3 regions of the Vibrio sp. 2033 genome follow, and region 1 is predicted to be linked to each of the others. Evidence: predicted binding sites of a transcription regulator. Region 1 holds the regulator's gene; each other region holds the start of a gene.
What was found. The regulator PurR, encoded in region 1, represses purine synthesis genes. The targets are predictions, from matches to a motif close to TNANGNAAACGTTTNCNTNA.

Region 1 (5,126 bases):
CTTTTACTATTTCTTCAGCTTTCATCTTTTGTGCAGTGTCAAAAAGCCACACATAAGGATCGGTATCATCACCAAACGGCAGTTCTCCTTTTAAGCCGAAAATACCTTCTCCACGAACTTCACAGTAAATTTGTTCCACTTTAAGCAGCTCACATACAATGTGTGCTTCTGCTGGGTTTTTAGCGATAAATATTTTCATCAAAATACCCACTTCACCAATTACGAGTTTTGCTGACTTGGTGTCGGCCTTACTTTATCCATAACCCATTTAGTGATGATTGGAAATAGTCCCAATAGCGCAAAAGACGCTAATACTGCGGGTGAAACAATGCCCGATAGGCTTTCAATTGTTGCTAATTGAGTACCTGCATTCAGATATACGGCTGTGCCTGGCAGCATACCTATTTGGCTAGTGAGATAAAATCTACCTACAGACATCGGCGTTAAGCCCATCAGTAAGTTGATTAGAAAGAAAGGGAATACAGGGATTAGACGCAAGGAAAATAGATAAAAAGCTCCGTCTTTTTCGACACCTTGATTAATTGCGTTGAGTTTATTTCCGAATTTGTTTTGTACCCAGTCACGCAATAAGTATCGGCTGCTCAAGAAGGCCAGTGTTGCCCCCATAGTGCTAGCGAAAGAAACCAGTAGCAAGCTTGTCCAAAAACCAAATAAGGCTGCACCAAGTAAGGTGACTACTGCCGCTCCTGGGATAGAAAAAGCGGTAATTGCAATGTAGGTAAAAAAGTAAATCGCAGCCGAGAATACAAAATTCTGATCGATGTATGTAGTTAGTGCTTCTTGTTGGGCTTTTGCATTCTCTAAGGTTAAATACTGGCCAAAGTTAATACCTAAAAAGACGATAGCCGCTAGTAGGATGAGACCTAATATCAGTTTCTTATTCATAATTTTGATTCCAATTTGGGATATATGTAATAAGACAGTAGGAAAACCGAAAAAATTTCACAAAAAAACCGCAGATTAGACTGCGGTTTTACAAGATAGTTTTTAGGCCGACTTTTATTGGAGGCCGTTCATCAACTCATCTCGGCGAGCTTGAGGTACCACACTCCAATGAGTGCCGTTGATAGCACCTTCTAGTGCCCATAGCAACTCAATGTTGACGGTTGCAGAGTGCGTATCTCTTATCGCTTTATAGGCGTTAAGCGCACCTTCCTCTTCAAGCTTCTCTACGGATTCGATGCCGGCTTTTTTTAGCATGCGCTCGGTAGCCAGTCGTAAGTTAGGCAAATCTTTCAAACGGTTAGGCTTTGTACTTGCTTGCTGTTCTTTCTCAAGCTTTGCCTTTTTCAATGATTGATTCGCTACTTCGATTAAGCGTTCGCTTGATTCCCATAAATCGCTGGAAATAGCGTAGTACTTTGTAACGACTGGAAAGCCACGTTTTTTATAAACGTAAGGCTTTAGCCCTTGTTTCTCGAAGTCAGATGAAGTTTTTTGGTCTGCTCTGATATGAAGCTGATTGTTTACCACTAGTGCAAACATTGTTTCATCAGCGAATAGTCCGAAGCCACCAAACATTGAGCGCGACTTGATATTACCAAGTGCCTCAAATAGCTTCATAGAGTCTTTGAGTATCGGTTTATCCATGTTTTGTTATCTCGGTGTAATTAATATTACGCCACCAAAAGTCAGGTCCGAGAGAGTAGCAAACATGCGTAAAAACAATGTCATTACAGAGTAAAGTCATTGCTTACACACTTGCCATCGGTAACCCCGCTACCTTCCATATCGTAATATGGTTCAGGCCGGAGGCTTTGCGTCCCACTCTTTCGAATGGTTTGCCCTGTGCGTGACACAATGAGCATACTTCTTATATTGAATTAACATCACGGTTTAGCGTTAAAAGTGTGATTTCGGTTCAATAAAAATGATAGATTGAATGCTCTATTTTGCATATGGAAAGGTGCAAATTGGCCTTTGAAAAGGAGTTCTTAATATATATTACATTTATATAAAACAGGGAGTTAACGTTAGTCAATTGTTATTAGAGTGGTGTGAAGTATTAGAGAATGCTTAATTTTTCCAAAAAAATAAGCGCCCCTGTAGAGCGCTTATTTAACCGTGTTAAATACAGTGAAATTTAGTTCATTTTTTTCACAGTATTTCGAATTACAAGCTCAGGTTGCATTTCGAAAATTCGTTTTTCGTGTTCTTTATCTTTGATACGCTCAAGTAGAATTTCGAATGCATTTTTACCAACACGACGTTTAGGTTGGTGGATAGTCGTTAGCGGTGGAGAGAAGTATTCTGCAAGCTCGATGTTGTCGTAGCCGATCACTGAAATATCTTCAGGAATTTTGATCCCGTTTTGTTGCAAGCGGCTCATTAGGCCGAGAGCCATTGTGTCGTTAAAACAGAATACCGCCGTCGGGCGCTTGTCCATTGCGGTAATTTTATCTGCAACTAATACGGCCGTATCACATTCAAAGTTACCTTCAAGGATCCAGTCTTCATTTACAGCTAGGTTCGCTTCGCTCATTGCGCGACGGAAACCTGCAATGCGCTCTTGGCAAGCAAGCTTTTCAAAATGACCGCTTAGACAAGCGATATCCGTATGACCATTGTCAATCAGATGTTTGGTCGCAATGTAGCCACCTTCTTCTGAGTTATCCATGATTTTGTCTGCTTGCGAGCTCTCTGGGCCCCAATCCATGACCACTTTAGGAATGTCCGCATGACGGTCAAGCATCTCTTTTAGTTCTTCGGTTAAGTCAGAACACATCACTAGGATGCCATCAACGCGCTTTTCAGCCAGCATACGAATGTAATCGCGTTGTTTTTCGTAAATCCCGCCTGTGTTACATAAAATCAGAGTATAGCCTTGGCGGTAACAGTAGCTCTCAACGCCATCAATCACTTCTGAGAAAAATAGGTTAGTTGATTGAGTTACTAACATGCCAATCGTACGAGTTGAGTTGCATTTTAGGCTGCGTGCAACGGCACTTGGCGCGTAATTCAGCTCGTCAACGGCTTTCATTACTTTTTCTTGCGTTGCTTCTGCAACGAAACGCGTTTTATTGATAACGTGCGAAACTGTCGTAGTGGAAACGCCGGCTAAGCGAGCAACGTCTTTTATCGTGGCCATAAATGGTGTCCTGTATCGAGCTACTGAAATATGTCGTATTGGATGTACCTGATGCTCTAATGGTTTCACACCTAGCAATATAAAATTGGCGCTAAGTGTCTCGGCAGCGGTTGATCCAAGTGCGACAAAAGGGTGCGTAGCAGCATCGGTCGATGAATTTTATCTTTTTTCTATCTGATGAGAAATTGCCATCAACCTGTTAAGAAAACACAAAAACCGCTATATTTCAGCGGTTTACATATAAATCATATTTAATCGTTTGCGCTCACATTTTAGCCCTATGTGGACTGACTAGCAATGTTTTCAGCACGAGATTTGTGTATTTGAAGTCACATTTTGACTGCTAAATAACCAAGCGTCTTTGCGCTAAGTTAAGGCAAACGAATATTATACCCAAGTTACTTACAATTGGTCACTTTCGGCATACAGGAAGCCCGATAGGCAGGCTCCCTAAAAATAGGCGGCAATTATTCACCAAGAAGGTAGGCGCTGTCTAGTTTACAAAATGCAACTAATAGTTTCGCGACACTCGAGTAAAATCCAAATTCGTCGAATTGTTTACATTTGTCTGAAAACTGAGGTAACCAAGACATCAATTGTTGCTGGATAAAGTCGTTTTGTTTAACGAAGGCTTCTTCCATGTGTTTTTCTTGTTCAAGCTCGTTTGAGCGGATAATCATGTTCCCGAGAAAGTCGAGCTCAACGGCTAAGTGATCCGCAGGTTCCTTTAGGTTTTCGTCTACTTGAACGCCAAATTCAGCCATCAACTTTTCCATTTCCTCAGCTGGCTTGTCATTCAGTAAACCTGATTCACCAATGTACATGGATGCGTAAGGAAGAGCGCCGTATTTTTCTGTCTTCAAAAACAGTTCACAAAAGTCAGCTGCAAGCTCTAGTTGTGCATCTTCACGATCTTGTAACCGATTCAGCGCATCAACTAGGCTATCAACGGCTGGTTTCAGCGACTCATTTTCACCTAAGCCTGCGAGAAAACTGCGAATTTCAACACTGTGATAGGCTTCCAATTCTTTCTCTGTTAGTTCTTTTGCGAACAAGCTCGAAAACCACCAGTAAATTTCAGCGCGTTTTTCATTAAAAGCTTTCACTTCTTGCATTTTGGGCTCCTGAATGATGCTTCAAGTCATGCATCACAAAGTCAATTAGGGATATCCCCTAAGTGTAATCAATTAAAATGAATAGCAGTAACTATAATTGTTATGTTTTATGGTCAAAAATGACCGTTTATTAATAGCAGTGGGTAAGCTTGTTTTGAATCAATAAAAACGCTAAATCTTGCGTTTTAATGTATCTATGACTAGAAATGTTACTAGTTATGAATAGAATACGTCTTGGATAATAAGAAGACAGAAAAGTGGTGTAAATGAGCTATCACGTATTAGTCGTAGAAGATGATGTTGTAACTCGTAGTAAGCTTGCGGGATATTTCCAAAATGAGGGCTACCAAGTCAGCGAAGCAGAGAGTGGCGCGGAAATGCGTGAAGTTTTGCAAGCGGGCGATGTAGACCTGATCATGCTGGATATTAACCTGCCTGGTGAAGACGGCCTGATGCTTACTCGTGAGTTACGTAGCCAATCGGATATTGGTATCATATTAGTAACAGGACGCACGGATAGCATTGATAAAATCGTAGGCCTAGAAATGGGTGCTGACGATTATGTGACAAAACCTTTTGAACTGAGAGAGCTGTTAGTTCGCGTTAAAAACTTGCTGTGGCGTATTTCAGCAGCGCGCAGTGGCAGCTCGAAAGCGAATGAAACCAGTGAAGAGCACATTGTGCGCTTTGGGGAGTGGACATTCGACATTCAACGTCGCGCACTTAGCCGCAACGGTGAGCCAGTAAAACTAACTAAAGCAGAGTATGAACTTTTGGTGGCATTATCGTCTTACCCTAACCAGGTGTTAAGTCGTGAGCGTATTTTGAACATGATCAGCCATCGAGTGGATGCGCCGAATGACCGCACCATTGATGTTCTTATTCGACGTATGCGCGCAAAA
Region 2 (5,126 bases), on a different contig from region 1:
CGACTATGTATCTGCTCACGGCACTGCCACCGACCGCGGCGATATTGCGGAAAGCAACGCAACAGCGAATGCTCTGGGCAAAGTGCCAATCAGTTCACTCAAGAGCTACTTTGGCCACACACTAGGCGCCTGTGGCGCGATTGAAGCGTGGCTAGGTTTAGAAATGATGCACACAGGTTGGTTTAACCCAACGCTCAACCTAGAAAACCTCGACGAGCAATGTGGCGATTTAGACTACATCGCTGGACAAGGTCGAGAGCTGGACGTGAAATATTTGATGAGTAACAACTTCGCCTTTGGCGGCATCAACACCTCCATCATCTTTAAAAAGATGTAATTCCCTTAATAAATGCAAAAGCGCTGGTTAACCAGCGCTTTTTTGTTGGTGGCTATCCAGATTGCTAGAAATTGCAATGGCTAGAATGCCATTCAAAAGTTGTAGATAGAGTGGCAATTACAGCCAAAAACCTAAAAACGACAAAGCCCCGACAACTCAAAGAGTTATCGGGGCTTTTGAATAAATGGCACGCCCTATTGGATTCGAACCAATGACCACATCCTTAGAAGGGACGTGCTCTATCCAGCTGAGCTAAGGGCGCGCTACAGGGACAGGATTATACGAGTTCAAACGGGTAAATCAACGGGTTTTCATAACATTCTGATCTGAATGCCTAAAAAAAGTCCATTAAAACGCTTAATGTTCAAAAACACCACAAAGCAAACGTTTGCTTATGGATGTTGATAAGAAATTCTGCGACAATGCGCCGCAGATAATCTGCCTTCTTAATTTATAAGGAAAGTCATGACTGCTCAAAATATAGACGGAACTCTCATTTCCCAAACTGTTCGATCTGAAGTGGCTGCACGTGTTAAAGCACGTGTTGAAGCTGGGCTACGTGCTCCTGGTTTAGCAGTGGTTCTAGTTGGTGAAGATCCTGCTTCTCAGGTTTATGTCGGTAGCAAACGCCGCGCATGTGAAGAAGTTGGGTTTGTTTCTAAGTCTTTTGACCTTCCTGCGTCTAGCTCAGAAGAAGAGTTACTAGCTCTGATTGATGAATTAAACAACGATGATGAAATTGACGGCATTCTAGTGCAATTACCCCTTCCTGCGGGCATAGACACAACACATGTTTTAGAGCGCATTCACCCAGAGAAGGACGTGGATGGCTTCCATCCTTACAACGTTGGTCGTCTTGCGCAGCGTATTCCAAAGCTTCGCTCTTGCACGCCAAAGGGCATAATTACCCTACTCGACCGTTACAACATTGAGCTACGTGGTAAACATGCGGTTGTGGTTGGTGCATCAAACATTGTTGGTCGTCCAATGACACTTGAGCTGCTGCTTGCGGGCTGCACAACAACAACATGTCACCGTTTTACCAAAGACCTAGAGAGTCATGTGCGTCAAGCTGACGTTGTCGTGGTGGCGGTTGGTAAGCCTAACTTCATCCCTGGTGAGTGGATTAAAAAAGGCGCAGTGGTGGTCGATGTCGGTATTAACCGTCTTGATTCAGGCAAACTAGTTGGCGACGTGGAATACGACAAAGCACGTGAAAGTGCGAGCTTTATTACTCCTGTTCCTGGTGGCGTTGGCCCAATGACCGTCGCAAGTTTAATTGAGAACACGATGCTCGCTTGCGAACAGTTCCACACAGACAAATAACGTAAAACTTAAGATACGAAAAAGGCTCCGCAAGGAGCCTTTTTGCTAATTGTTGATATCTATTTCAATTACAGACTTAAAATCACGCCCGCAATCGAAGCGCTCATTAAGTTCGCCATGACACCAGCGATAATCGCACGGAAACCATGCTTAGAAACAAATGCACGCTTTTCTGGTACCAATGAGCCCAACCCACCAATCAGCATCGCCATGCTTGAGATGTTTGCAAAGCCACACAAAGCAAACGTCACGATTGCTTGTGAGTGTTCACTAAGTTGAGACTTCACTTCTGCAAGCTGGATGAAAGCGACGAACTCATTCACCACAATCTTGTTACCAATCAGCGAGCCTGCTGTGGTTGCTTCTTGCCATGGGATACCCAACAACCAAGCGACTGGCGCAAACACAAAACCTAGGATGAGCTCAAAACTTAATGGTGTCCCAATAAGATCACCTATCCAGCCTAACATGCCGTTTAGCATTGCAATGACACTAATAAACGCCAGTAACGTACCACCGACCGATACAGCAATGCGTACACCCGCCATGGCACCATCGGCTAATGCTTCTACTACGTTGGTTGCACGTGGAATTTCAACTTGGCTAATGTCGATATCTGCTGCTTTATCCGTATCTTCTGGCATTAAAATTTTTGCCATCAACAAGCCGGCAGGTGCCGACATAAATGCAGCAGCAATAAGATAGTTGAGGTCGACACCCAGTGATGCGTAACCAACCAACGTTCCGCCAGCAACTGACGCTAAACCGCCTGTCATAACTGCAAAGAACTGCGAGTCAGTCATGTGTTTTAGGTAAGGCTTTACCATCAATGGAGCTTCAATAGTGCCAACAAAGATATTCGCCGTAGCAGACAAAGACTCAGCACGACCGATACCCAGCAGCTTTTGAATACCACCACCGATAAAGTTAATGATTTTTGGCATCACACCAATGTGATAAAGACCTGAGATAAGAGAGGAAAAGAAAACGATGATACCCAGAACATTGATCGCAAAGGTGAAGCCCCCTGTCGCCAAATTACCGAATAAAAACGCAATGCCCTCTTGACCATAGTTGATCAAATTCGACACAACGCTGCTCACTGAATTCAGCGCATCTCGTCCTGCTGGCACATATAAAACCAACAACGCAAACAGTACCTGCAAAGCAAACGCAAACGACACCGTTCTCAGCTTTATATTTTTTCTATTTGTAGAAAGTAGCCATGCTAGGAATAGTATGGCTACGATACCAATAATTGAGTTCATAAAATGAATCCGACAGAAGGGGGATATGGAAGGCACCGGATTGTATAGTGGACTCAAAATGCTGCAAGTTGAGGATGTTAACAATGTGAAAAGTTTAAGCGACCAATAACTGACCAACAAAATAACCAATTGAATTTATTGAAGATAAACGTTTGCTTATTTTAATTATTTCCATATGGAAAATATGTTTCTGATTCAGGAAAAATTTTTGTGAAGTGAATCACCTTATGTGTCGTTCTACAACTTCATTGATCCTGTTATTTAGGAATAGAGATGTAAGGCGCCAAACGTTGGTCCCAATGACAAGGGTTGCCGATCTTCTGTTTGATAAAGTTAATCACTGCGGATATTTTTTTTGGCATATACTGGCGGCTTGGGTATACCGCATAAAACGGCATCGACTGGCTGGCTTTCCAATCAGGTAACAGCTGTATTAACTTACCCGTTCTGAACTCATCACCCAGCAAGTAAGTGGCAAGGTAGGCAATACCCCAACCTGCAATAGCCGCATCCCGAACGGCTTCTGCCAGATCTACTGAATAGTTACCCGAGACTTTTACGTTCAATTCTTGCTGATCTTTGGTAAACGCCCACCCCGTATAGTCACGCTCCCAGCTTCTGTATATGAGGCAGTTGTGAGCAGATAGGTCATCCGGTTCTGTTGGCGTGTCATGTTTCAATAAGTAATCTGGCGATGCCGCAACAACAAACTGGCAATCCGTCAAACGCTGCGCAATGTAACCTTCAGGCAAATGCTCGTTGTTGGTTACCCATAAATCGAGCCCTTCGGCTAACATATCGACCTTATAGTCAAACAGATGTACTTCCACTTGAAGTTGAGGATACAGTTCGCGTAACTCTTGAATCGCTGGAATAATGTGTAAGGTACCAAATGATTGCGACAACCCAAGACGTACCAAACCTGCCACTTCATCCCGCTGGGTTTCCATCTCTAATGTGGCGCTGCTCACCGCTTGTACCACTTGCTCACAGTGATGAAAAAAGGTTTTCCCTGCCTCAGTCGGCGTAAAGCTTCGCGTAGTGCGTTGAACAAGCTTGATACCAAGAGACGCTTCTAACTGACTCAATTGTTTACTCACATGAGACACCGACACGCCTAAGCTCTTTGCAGCAGCTGTGAAGCTTTTGTGTTTAAGAAGAGCGGAGAAAATCACCATTTGTGCGGCACGTTCAGATAACACGCTTTACCTCGATTTGGTTATAGAAAAAACAAAGGGCTCCGAAGAGCCCTTGTATTGAAGACTGAATGCCAAATTGTTTGATGGCAGATCAGTATTTAATGCGGTCAGCCAAGTGACTCACAGCAAGTGCGAAGTAGTAAGAGCGGTTCCACTTCATCAATACGTTGTAGTTATTGTAAACCAGATACGTACGACCATTCTCGTCGTCCGGCATGATCAACCATGCTTTGATGTCTTCATCCAGTTTTGGCAACGGGCTACCGTCATATTTTGTGATACCTAATTGGCTCCACTCTTGAAGGTATTTGCCTTTTTCAGCCGTGCGCCCTTCTAGGCTGCGATCAATATTTTTAGGAACCTTAACTTGGCGACCCCAAGTATATTTATCATCCCAACCAGACTTGCTCAAATAGTTAGCGGTTGATGCAAACACGTCCGCTTCAGATTGCCATATGTCTTTTTTACCATCACCGTTGCCGTCAGCAGCAAAACGAAGGAAAGAGCTTGGCATAAACTGGCATTGACCCATCGCACCAGCCCATGAGCCTTTAAAGTTCTCTAGCTCAATATGGCCTTGATCGAGGATCTGAAGTGCCGACATAGTCTCTTTACGGAAAAACTCTTCACGACGGCCTTCAAATGCCATTGTGGATAGTGCATCAATCACTTTAAAGTTGCCGGTAAACTTACCAAAGTTACTTTCAACTCCCCAAAGTGCCACAATAAAGCGCGGGTGGACACCGTACTCATCGCCTATACGCTTTAGCTCGGTGTAATGCTCTTTGTAGAGTTGTCTGGCTTGCTTCACCTTCCATTCAGGCACCGCGCGAGGAATGTACTCATCCAATGTCAGTTTCTTTTCTGGTTGGTTTCGGTCCGCTTTTACTGCTCGGGGCTTGTACTCAACATTAGCAAAAGCAGCACTAATGACCTGCTCTGAGATACCTTTATCACGAGCTTCAGCACGCAGCTTATTCAAGTATTCATCAAAAC
Region 3 (5,126 bases), on a different contig from region 1:
GACGGCACCAATCGCACCATTAGCGGATAACCGTGTCATTGAGCAGGGGCGAATGCAGCAAATCGATGAGAACACTGTTCAAATGGATATTACTTACAGTAACGGTGAAAAGGCGACACTCATGGGTGTACGCGATGGTGAGTTTGTTACTTACTACATTGATGGTGAAGTTGCTGCACAAACCTCAATGGATGAATTAGCCGCTTACGCGCAAAACCGTGTGTAGTTGGGTTCAACTAAACCAAAAAAAGGGTGCCGTATGGCACCCTTTGTCATTTTTCGTGATTGAATTATGCTTTCTCTGGAATCGCTTCTAAAAGCGCGACCATCTGATCCCAGTACAACTGAACAGTATCAATCTTCACTTTCTCATCTGGAGAGTGAGGGAATTTTATTGTTGGACCGAAAGAAACCATATCCATGTGTGGGTATGGTTCTTTAAATAGGCCACACTCAAGACCAGCATGGATGACCATGATGTTCGGCTTATGACCGTAAATGCCTTCATACATATCACGGAAAATTGCCATGATCTCGGAATCTGCATCTGGCTTCCAGCCAGGGTAAGCGCCTGAGAACTGAATTTGTGCGCCTGCTAGCTCAGTAATCGAGCGCAGCATGCTTTCCACTTGGCTACGGCCAGAGTCAATGAGAGAACGAATCAAGCAAAGCACGGTGACTTTATTTTCTTCTGTGCTGATCACACCAACGTTTAGAGAAGTTTCAACAACGCCTTCCACCTCATCACTCATACGGATTACGCCGTTTGGACAAGCGTTAAGTGCCGCAATGAATCGTTGCTGATCGGCGATTGAAAATACTTGCGCGTCAGTCGTGATCGCTTCATTAAAGGTTACGATACCTGTTTCGATTTTACCCAATTCAGTTTTAAGCAGCTCAGTGTAGTGGTTGAACAGCTCAGCAAGTTTGTCTTGGTTTTCGACAGGAAGCGCGACAGTAACAAACGCTTCGCGAGGGATTGCATTACGTAAGCTACCACCACGGAATTCGACTAAACGTAAATCAAGCTCTTGAGCATGACCGGCAAGGAAACGACCAAGTAATTTGTTGGCATTACCGCGACCTGTGTGAATGTCACAACCTGAGTGACCACCTTTTAGGCCTTTCAGCGTCAGTTGGCGTGTTACAAAACCTGCAGGCGTTGATTCTCGAGAAATATCGAAAGTCATGGTGCCATCAACGCCACCTGCACAACCCATGTAGACTTCGCCTTCTTGCTCAGAGTCTGTATTTAGAAGAATCTCACCCTCTAACCAACCAGCTTCAAGGCCAAATGCGCCAGTCATGCCTGCTTCTTCATCAATCGTCAGCAGAACTTCGAGTGGACCGTGCTTAATATCTTTAGATGCCAATACAGCAAGGCAAGAAGCCATACCAATACCGTTATCTGCACCAAGCGTCGTGCCTTTCGCAGTTACCCATTCGCCATCGATGTAAGGTTGGATTGGATCTTTGGTGAAGTCGTGTTCAGTGTCTTCGTTTTTCTGCGGCACCATGTCGATGTGTGCTTGAAGTACAACAGCCTTCTTATTTTCCATTCCTGGTGTCGCGGGCTTTTTGATGAACACGTTACCGGTTGGATCACGGCGAACGTCAAAGCCTTGCTCTGTTGCCCAGTTGATAATGTACTGTGCTAATGCTTCTTCATGTTTCGATGGATGAGGGATAGAACAAATCTTATCGAAAAACTGCCAAAGTGGAGCAGGTGATAAGGTACTGATCTCAGAATGGAACTCAGACACGGAGGACTCCTTTTGATGTGCTTTGCCAAATATATACCGTAAAAATATTGTCAAGGTAGCATTAAATGCTAGACGATTTGGCCTTCAAATTGCCGTTAGCATACCACCAGATAAGGAGTACGAGTAGTCGCGATCACAAGGATTTCTCTCAGAACTGTCACAGTTTGTGAATACAATAACAAGCACTATGTGTTCTCTATCATATATTCTGAAAGTGGCTTTATTTTTTAATTCATAAAATTGTAATTTAATTACACATAAACTTTGATAAAGGTCAATTTGTGCATTTTTTGTGATTCCAATCACTAAAATGCTTGTAATTAAATTTCTTGGTGGTATATTTGTAACCAGCTTCTGAGAGAAGAATGAAATGCTCAAAGGATGAGTCCGTTTTATCGCCTCCAAGGAACCGAGAAATCAACGAATGTTTAATTGATTTAAAAGGTGATAGTTATGAAAGGTTTACCAAGTACAATGTTCTGGAATAGCAAGTCTGTTTACACCGGTAACTTTGTATACCCAACAAGCTTTGGCTACTAAGTGAAGTCAACGCATGTGACTCGAACAGTTTGTTCACCCCTATAAATTGGAATTTTTTTTCAGTGATAGTGCTGACATGATTCACCGCCACCCAAATTGGGTGGCGTTTTTTTATCTCTATTTTCTCTTCCTGACTCACTTATTGCCATCAAAGTCTTCTTCTATTCCCCATTCTTCGGTTTTATCGACTTTTCCATCAAATCTGTTAGATACCATGTTTAAAATGGGCCTTTTTCATCTGAAAGTTTAGTACATTGCTCAGTTTTTATTCTCTTTTAGAGAACTGTGTTATCTGGGTTACCTATTGTTTTGTAAGAATATATTTCTTTACTTGCTTTGATGGGTTAGAGAATGTGTTTCATATCCAAAGAAAAAAAACGCATTAGAGTGAAGATTCTATCTAGAATTTGCTATTTGATAACTTTATAATTCCCGCCAATCGATTACGCAACCGTTTACTTTTTACCTTTACAGGATTCGATCATGCTCGAGAGGCTTTTTAAACTCAGTGAAAATGGCACAAATGTGCGCACTGAGATCATTGCAGGTGTTACGACCTTCCTAACTATGGCTTACATTATTTTTGTAAACCCAGCGATCCTGTCGGATACCGGTATGGACCGTGGCGCCATTTTTGTCGCGACTTGTCTTGCTGCCGCAATCGGCTGTTTTATCATGGGATTTGTTGCCAATTACCCAATCGCACAGGCACCAGGAATGGGCCTGAACGCATTTTTTACTTACTCTGTTGTATTGGGAATGGGTTATACGTGGCAAGTTGCGTTGGCGGCTGTATTTGTTTCTGGCCTTCTGTTCATTCTTTTAAGCGTATTTAAGATCCGTGAGTGGATTATTAACTCGATCCCGCATTCTCTACGAACAGGTATTTCAGCTGGTATTGGTCTTTTCTTAGCGTTTATCGCATTAAAAAATGCAGGTATCGTCGTTGATAATACAGCGACATTAGTTTCTATGGGAGAGATCACATCATTGCCATCTGTATTGGCCGCGATTGGCTTCTTTCTTACGATTGCACTGGTTCACCGTGGTGTGAAAGGTGCGGTGATGATCGCCATTCTTGGCGTTACAGCGCTTGGTCTTCTATTTGGTGATGTGCAGTGGAGCGGTATTATGTCAACGCCACCAAGCATTGCGCCAACTTTCATGCAACTGGATTTCTCTGGTTTGTTTGAAGTAGGCATGATTTCCGTCGTATTTGCTTTCCTATTTGTCGATTTATTTGACACCGCAGGTACGCTCGTTGGCGTTTCTCAAAAAGCTGGTCTAACTGATGAGAATGGCAACATCCCTCGTTTAAACAAAGCGTTACTTGCAGACTCAACAGCAACGTCAGTAGGTGCATTACTTGGTACCTCCAACACGACATCTTATATTGAAAGCGTTTCTGGTGTAGCTGCGGGTGGGCGTACTGGTCTAACAGCCGTGGTTGTTGGTGTACTCTTCCTACTTGCTCTATTGTTCTCACCACTTGCGGGTATGATCCCTGCTTATGCAACGTCAGGTGCGCTATTCTATGTGGCGATCTTGATGCTGTCTGGGCTAGTAAGCATTGATTGGCGTGACCTAACTGAAGCGTCCCCAGTTGTTGTGACTTGTTTAGTTATGCCGCTAACATTCTCGATTGCAGAAGGTATCACGTTAGGCTTTATCGCATACGCGGCGATCAAGTTATTCAGCGGTAAGGGCCGTGAAGTGTCGATGAGTGTATGGGTGATGTCAGCCATCTTCATCGTTAAATACCTCGTCGGTTAATTTCTCGAGCAAAAAGCCAGTGTGGATTTATTCACGCTGGCTTTTTCTTTTTTACGTTGTTCACAGAAGACGGTTTTTCTGCGGAATAGGCAGAGAATTTTGATATCACCGTTGGTATTAGCGGTGTGTTTCGGTAGAATAATCGTTTGCGCAGCTTGAAATCCTCGTCTCCAAACATTTTGGAGAAGTTAGTGAGCATTCCGCTTTTGAGTGACTTCGCTAGATTTTGAGGATGCATATTTTCAAATTATTAGGTTATTACAATGAGTAAAAAATTCATTATCACTTGGGATGCAATGCAGACTTACTGCCGTGAACTGGCTGAAAAACAAATGCCAGCTGAGCAATGGAAAGGAATTTGGGCGGTAAGCCGCGGCGGTTTGGTTCCTGGCGCTATTTTGGCTCGTGAACTGGGTATTCGTTACGTTGATACAATCTGTATTTCAAGCTACGACCATGATCATCAGCGCGATATGACGGTACTAAAAGCACCTGAAGGTGATGGCGAAGGTTACCTAATCGTTGAAGACCTAGTAGACAGTGGTGATACAGCGCGCAAACTACGTGAGATGTATCCAAAAGCGAAAATGATCGCTGTGTGTGCGAAACCATCAGGCAAAGAGCTGCTGGATGATTACGTTGTAGATATTGCTCAAGACACTTGGATCGAGCAGCCTTGGGATATGTCAATCCAGTATGCTGAGCCAGTAAACCGCAAGCAAAAATAAACGCGGTTAAAGAATATTGAGAAATGCCCCTTTATAGGGGCATTTTTTTTATTATGATATTAAATCATGCTAATAGCCTAGGGTTCTTCCTATGTCTGAAGACGTCAGTAAAAATCTTTCCGAAACTTTGTTCGTGAAACATAAGCAAGCAAAAGAAACCTCCGCGCTTACCCAGTACATGCCGACCAGTAAAAAAATACTTGATGAACGAGAAGCGCAGGGTGATCGTGCTTGGTATCGTCATTTGCGTCGCTTGCAATGGGCTTGGCAAGGATTGTCTCCGATCGAAATGGAAGGCGTACTGTCCAAAATTGCTTCATCT

Region 2: the regulator PurR is predicted to act here: its motif matches at 3,072-3,091, upstream of R7P74_RS16595 (NupC/NupG family nucleoside CNT transporter).
Region 3: the regulator PurR is predicted to act here: its motif matches at 2,747-2,766, upstream of R7P74_RS11850 (NCS2 family permease).

Annotation. Positions count from the first base shown of each region.
Region 1 is NZ_JAWOVC010000001.1:651,443-656,568, reverse strand. It holds gene R7P74_RS02945 (DUF2007 domain-containing protein) at 1-199, opposite strand, end outside; gene R7P74_RS02940 (TVP38/TMEM64 family protein) at 220-906, opposite strand; gene R7P74_RS02935 (TfoX/Sxy family DNA transformation protein) at 1,021-1,611, opposite strand; cyclic di-GMP riboswitch class I at 1,728-1,817, opposite strand; gene purR (HTH-type transcriptional repressor PurR) at 2,105-3,109, opposite strand; gene torD (molecular chaperone TorD) at 3,577-4,224, opposite strand; gene torR (two-component system response regulator TorR) at 4,491-5,126, shown strand, end outside.
Region 2 is NZ_JAWOVC010000013.1:83,158-88,283, reverse strand. It holds gene R7P74_RS16610 (beta-ketoacyl-ACP synthase) at 1-337, shown strand, start outside; tRNA gene R7P74_RS16605 (tRNA-Arg) at 523-599, opposite strand; gene folD (bifunctional methylenetetrahydrofolate dehydrogenase/methenyltetrahydrofolate cyclohydrolase FolD) at 803-1,663, shown strand; gene R7P74_RS16595 (NupC/NupG family nucleoside CNT transporter) at 1,732-2,931, opposite strand; gene R7P74_RS16590 (LysR family transcriptional regulator) at 3,189-4,133, opposite strand; gene R7P74_RS16585 (lytic murein transglycosylase) at 4,222-5,126, opposite strand, start outside.
Region 3 is NZ_JAWOVC010000007.1:114,153-119,278, reverse strand. It holds gene R7P74_RS11860 (DUF3332 domain-containing protein) at 1-226, shown strand, start outside; gene R7P74_RS11855 (aminoacyl-histidine dipeptidase) at 291-1,763, opposite strand; gene R7P74_RS11850 (NCS2 family permease) at 2,787-4,076, shown strand; gene tet(34) (oxytetracycline resistance phosphoribosyltransferase domain-containing protein Tet(34)) at 4,340-4,804, shown strand; gene frsA (esterase FrsA) at 4,896-5,126, shown strand, end outside.